DNA from 2 places in the Williamsia sp. DF01-3 genome. Region 2 is predicted to be linked to the other one. Evidence: riboswitches for the same ligand, from Rfam matches in the RefSeq annotation. Region 2 holds a riboswitch; the other holds the start of a gene.

The links. Region 2 has a riboswitch for cyclic di-AMP ahead of MVA47_RS10260 (transglycosylase family protein). Riboswitches for the same ligand answer to the same signal wherever they lie in the genome.
Region 1: it holds a riboswitch for cyclic di-AMP, as region 2 does, so the genes downstream of both, MVA47_RS19415 (C40 family peptidase) here and MVA47_RS10260 (transglycosylase family protein) in region 2, are expected to answer to the same signal.

The regions. Positions count from the first base shown of each region.
Region 1 is NZ_JALKFS010000005.1:3,683,114-3,686,131, forward strand. It holds gene MVA47_RS19410 (NlpC/P60 family protein) at 1-411, opposite strand, end outside; gene MVA47_RS19415 (C40 family peptidase) at 793-1,368, opposite strand; cyclic di-AMP (ydaO/yuaA leader) riboswitch at 1,383-1,562, opposite strand; gene MVA47_RS19420 (hypothetical protein) at 1,672-1,896, opposite strand; gene MVA47_RS19425 (DEDD exonuclease domain-containing protein) at 2,100-3,018, shown strand, end outside.
Region 2 is NZ_JALKFS010000005.1:1,711,670-1,714,687, reverse strand. It holds gene moaA (GTP 3',8-cyclase MoaA) at 1-1,069, shown strand, start outside; gene MVA47_RS10265 (MoaD/ThiS family protein) at 1,072-1,320, shown strand; cyclic di-AMP (ydaO/yuaA leader) riboswitch at 1,622-1,794, shown strand; gene MVA47_RS10260 (transglycosylase family protein) at 1,801-2,406, shown strand; gene MVA47_RS10255 (molybdenum cofactor biosynthesis protein MoaE) at 2,558-2,995, opposite strand; gene MVA47_RS10250 (molybdenum cofactor biosynthesis protein B) at 2,995-3,018, opposite strand, start outside.

The DNA of each region.
Region 1 (3,018 bases), 2.0 Mb from region 2:
GGCCGCCACTGCCTGCTCGGCCTTCGTCTTCGCGTCCTGCGCCACCTTTTGCGCTTCCAGCGCTTTGTCGTTGGCGACCTTGAACGTCTTCACGTCGGCAACGGTCTGACGCGAGATCATCTCGAGTCCGGACATCTGGTCGAGCAGGGATTGCGGCGAGTCACTGACGAGGACGGCGTAGAGACGATTGACCCGCGCGCCCCGGTAACTGGCGTTGACCAGTGCATCAACTGCGCCCTGCAGGCTTTCGGCCTGCTTCTCCTGCTCGGCAAGGGTGCGCTCGGCTGCCAGGGCGGCCTCGTTCGCCGCCGCGACAGCGCCACGCTGGTTGTTCAGTTCGATCGTGGTGTTGTGAATGGCCTCGGTGGCCTGCTCGGCCTCGCGGCCCAGCTGCGTGTATTCGGTGAGCATGTCATCCGGGCTCTGCGGTCCCGGTTCGGCACCGGCGGCGCACCTGCGCCCAGTGCAACCGCCAACGCCAGCACCACAGCCGCGATCACGGTGTGCATGACGGCGGCATAACGCTTCCGCACCACGACGATGAAACTCCTCAACACTTCACGCGGGCCAACCCGAGCCCTTTACCTCTGTGTGTACCGAACAGATCAGCTGCCCACTCGGTACGTCTTGTTTCGACCGATCCCGCTGCACTGACCAACCCGGCCAGGCTACACAGGCCTTCGCCCCACCGAGCGCGGACGGCCAGACTGTCTGCAACCGGGTGTTCGGAAGCCATTGGGCGGGTGCCGCTCGAGTGCGGCCCCGCCCAATGGTCGTGTTCAGTTGTGTAGATCAGTAGCGACGGATGTCGACGATCGACTGGTCGTTGAGACCCATCCGGCCGACGGGCACGCCCTCGGTCGAGGAGTGGACGACCTGGCCGCCACCGACGTAGATGCCTGCGTGGCCGCCACCGTTGTAGATCACGACGTCGCCGGGCTGGATGTTCGCGGCGTCGACGTGGGTGCCACCGCCGAGCTGGCCGTAACTGTCCCGAGGAATGGTCTGACCGGCCTGCTGGTGCGACCAGTAGACGAGACCTGAGCAGTCGAATGCGCTGGGGCCGGCGGCGCCGTAGACATACGGCGAACCGATCTTGCTCACTGCGGCATCAGCGGCGATCTGGCCTGCGGGCCGGACCGGCTGCGCTGCCTGCGGCAGGATGTTGGGGGACTTGAACTCATTGGGGATCTGGTTTTCGGCCAGGCCCGGGATCTCGAAGGTTCCTACACCGGGAACGGTGATCGGAGCAGCCATGGCCGGCGCGGCGGCCATTCCCATGGTGCCGAGGGTGATCGATCCGGCGATCAGTGCGCCCCGGGCGCTCTTGATGCCCCGGTTCGGCTGTTGCAAACGATGTTTCGCCACGAAGCGATGTCTCCTGTTTCTTCCCTATCCGCCTACCGGGTTAGCTGTCGGATTCGGGCCGGAAGATGGCCCTACCCGGCGAACCCAGAAGTCTGACGACCTCAGGGTTCAATGGGATTCACCCCGGATGTGAACTCGCATTCGCATCAGTGGTTCCCCGGTTCACCAGGACGGTGATTGAGCGGCGACCCTACGATCCGCTCCGGTTGGAGTGGACGCTTTCGCAAGGTCTCAGAAAGGTTACGAAACCGTGATGGTCCGTGTCCACTAGGGGACCGACAGGAGGCCAACCGGCGTGTCGGGTCATCCAGCTCGCAGATGACCGCCGGATCGGGGAACAAAAACCCTGCCACCTGCGTTGACTGCCGCGTCCTGACCGTGACGGTCAGACTTGCCGATCATGCCCGCAGCGTGGAACACCGCAATCGCGTCATCGATGCGCGCCTGGTGGTCAATAACGAATTCATCACAGCGAACTTCGTCGTTTGCGCTGTTAGGGACACCTACGGGACCCAGGAAAACGGTCATCATGCAGTCGTCGCAGGCGACCCGACGGCCCGGGCAGGTGTTGCAGTCTATGAGCATTGTGATCTCCGTCTCATTCGGTTTAGGGGGCCTTTTCTCAGGGTCCTCAGGGTTCTCCCTGAGGTCCGGAGCCCTTGGTTCGACCCCGATGGCCGAACGCTAACTCCACGGTCTGACAAGCCATCTCGCACTGCGCCCCCGCGGCGATGTCGGTGGATCGAACTAATGTTCGCAGTGTGAGTGTTGTTGGTGAGGCTGCTGGGACTCAGCTGTGTTTCGACGATCCCGTACTGGACCACCCCGACGACGTCCCCCTGCGGGAGACCACATTCGTGGTGGTGGACCTCGAGACCACCGGGGGCAGCCCGATGGGCGACCGGATCACCGAGATCGGCGCCGTGAAGGTCCGGGGCGGCGAGGTGCTCGGTGACTTCGCGACGCTCGTGGATCCACAGCGCGGAATCCCACCACACATCGTTCGCCTCACCGGCATCACCGAAGCGATGGTCTACCAGGCCCCCACGATCGACCAGGTACTCCCGGCCTTCCTCGAGTTCGCCCGCGACGCGGTGATCGTGGCGCACAACGCGCGGTTCGACACCGGCTTCCTGCGCGCCGCTGCCACCGAGCTCGGCCACCCGTGGCCGTTCCGCCGGGTGCTGTGCACCGTGAAGCTGGCCCGTCGAGTCCTGACCAGAGACGAGGCACCGACTGTCAAGCTCTCGGCTCTCGCCGACCTCTTCGCCGTCCAGACCCGCCCGACCCACCGGGCACTCGACGACGCCCGTGCAACAGTCGAGGTGATGCACCGGCTCTTCGAACGGGTCGGCAATCTCGGCATCCACACCTTCGGCGACCTCCGCAACTTCCTGCCCGGGGTCTCCCGTGCCACGCGGAACAAGAGGGGCCTGGCAGACCACCTGCCGTCAGAACCCGGTGTCTATATGTTCCGCGGCCCCTCTGATGAGGTTTTGTACGTCGGCACCGCAACCGACCTGCGCAGGCGGGTCCGCAGCTATTTCACCGGTTCGGAGAACCGCACCCGGGTACGCGAGATGGTCGAACTGGCGACGCGCGTCGACCACGTCCAGTGTGCCCATCGGATCGAGGCAGGGGTGCGCGAAC
Region 2 (3,018 bases):
GCCAGCCGGCTTATCCGTCCGCCCGCCTGTCGGGACAGACGCCATCATGCCCACCAGCGGTCCCATGGTGGACACCTTCGGGCGCGCTGTTCGCGACCTCCGCGTCTCGGTGACCGACCGCTGCAATCTGCGCTGTACGTACTGCATGCCCGCCGAAGGCCTCGACTGGCTCGACCGCGACGACGTACTGACAGCTGCCGAGATCGTGCGGGCGGTCTCGGTGGGCGTGCGCGAACTCGGAGTACGAGCCGTCCGGTTCACCGGAGGCGAGCCACTGCTGCGCAAAGACCTCCCTGAGATCATCGAAGCGGTTGCCGCCCTCGACCCCCGACCCGAGATCGCGCTGACCACCAACGGCCTGGGCCTGGCCCGGCAGGCGAAACGATTGGCAGCTGCCGGCCTGGACAGGGTGAATGTCTCCCTGGACACCGTCGACCCCGCCAAGTTCGCTGCCATCACCCGTCGCGACCGCCTTCCCGACGTGCTGGCGGGCCTCGAGGCCGCGGCCGACGCCGGGTTGACCCCGGTGAAGGTCAATGCCGTGCTCGACACCGCCGGCGGCCTCGACGACGCCGCCGCCCTTCTGAAGATGTGCCTGGACAAGGGCTACCAACTGCGGATCATCGAACAGATGCCGCTTGACGCCGAACACCACTGGTCACGCACCTCGATGATCACCGCCGACCAGATCCTGGCCCACCTGCAGCAGGACTTCGATCTGCGGCCCGACGACGTGGCGCGCGGGTCGGCCCCGGCGGAACGCTGGATCGTAGAGGGTCATACCGGGCTCGATGGGAGGCCTGCCCGAGTCGGGGTCATCGCCTCCGTGACCCGCCCGTTCTGTGGCGATTGCGACCGGACCCGGCTCACCGCGGACGGACAGCTTCGCAATTGCCTGTTCGCCACCTCGGAGACAGACCTGCGCAGTTTGCTGAAATCAACTGGCACTACAGATCAGGAAATCGCGCTGCGGTGGCGACAGTCCACGTGGGGCAAGCTCCCGGGCCATGGGGTCAACGAGCCAGGCTTCCTCCAACCCGCACGGTCGATGTCGGCGATCGGGGGCTGACAATGCGTATCTGCGTCCGATTTTTTGCCGCCGCCCAAGCAGCAGCGGGTGTCGAACAAAGTGTGGTCGAACTCACTGACAAAGCCACTCTTGCGGATCTGGAAATCCAATTGGGTCAAAGCAATCCACAGTTGGCCGAAGTGTTGGAGAGATGCTCGTATCTGCATGAGTCCGTCGCCGTTCGCGACCGCTCACGGGTGCTCTCGAGCGGAGACACCGTCGACGTCCTACCGCCGTTCGCGGGCGGTTGAGCGGGTTTCACGCCGCACGAGAGCGGGTCGATCGCCCCACATCGGCTCCTCATTCCTTCGGATGATGCTGTGACGTTCCTCACATAACGGTTGGGTTACGGTACGGACACAGGACGACAGTCATACCGATGAGCAGCAGGAATGCCGAAACCGTCGAAAACGGGCCCGCCGACACGTCGAAAAGGCCGTCGAAGAAGTTATGTGTAACCACGGATTAACCCGTACCGTCTGACTCGGTCGACCTGATCGGCCAGACCGCAAGTGAATATTCCCGGCTCGCCGCGCCCAACCTCGTCCCGCGAACCGAGAAACTCCAAACGCATTTCAGGGACGAGGACGGGGGACCCAACATCTCCTGGAGATCACCGGGTTCCGAGAAATCGGAGCCCTTGGGGTGAAGCCCGCGCAAGCGGACCGAGCAACCTCTCGCTCGAACCCGACAGCTGACTTCGTAGGCGCGTGGAGAGAGGAAGTACAACCATGTCCGGACGTCATCGTCAGCCGACCACCACCGGTCGCACCATTGCCAAGTTCGCCCTCACCTCTGCCGTCATCGGCGGCGGCGCCACCCTCGCCTTCGCAGGCGGCGGCAACGCCGGTGCAGCCACCGACGCCGAGTGGGACCAGGTCGCCTCGTGCGAGTCGGGTAACAACTGGGCCATCAACACCGGCAACGGCTACCAGGGTGGGCTGCAGTTCAGCCCCAGCACCTGGACCGGCCACGGCGGCGGCGAGTTCGCCCCCTCCGCCGACCAGGCAACCCGTGAGCAGCAGATCGCTGTCGCCGAGCGTGTTCTCGCCAGCCAGGGACCCGGCGCATGGCCGACCTGCGGCACCGGCCTGAGTGGAGCCACCCCGCGCAACGCCCCTGCTGCAGCTCCGAGCCTCGAGATCCCCGCAGCACCGGCTGCGCCCCAGGCTCCTGACCTCGCGGCTCAGACCGACGAGATCGCGAACGACCTGAAGTCCGTGTTCAACGATCCCACCGTCCATGCGCTGATCGATCAGGCCAATGCGGCCGGTGACCTCGACGCCGGAACGATTGCGTTCTACAACCAGTACCGGGACATCCTGCCCCTCCCCTGATCCTCGGGGAGCCCAGACGAAGGGCCTCGCACGCGACCATGAGTCCGTGCGGGGCCCTTTTCCAGATTCCGATGATGGTGGGTTCGGGCGAGCATTCGCCCAGGTCATCCCCGCCCGAACCCACCAATTCCGGGCGGGTGGGGCGTCGGGATCAGGCGGAGCCGACCCATTCGTCGGTGCCGTCGGCGAAGATCTGGTGCTTCCACACCGGCAGTTGGGCCTTGACCTCATCCACCAGCAGGGCGCAGGTGGCGAAAGCTGCTTGACGATGATCGGCCGCCACCGCGACCACCAGCGCGGCGTCGCCGATCGCCAGCGGACCCACCCGGTGCGACACGGCGACCGCGCGCACGCCGTCGGCCCCGGCCGCGATCTGTGCCACGACCTTCTCGACAACCTCACCGGCCGTGGGATGCGCGCTGTAGTTCAGCGCGGTGACGTCGCGGCCGCCGTCGTGGTTGCGTACCGCGCCGACAAAACTCACGATGGCCCCAGCTGTTCCGCCTGACGCCTCGGCCGCGACGGCCTCATGGTCGGAGGTGGACAGGGGGTCGTCGGTGACCACGGCACGGGCGACGATGGCAGCCATCAGTGGTCGCCCCCGTTGATCTG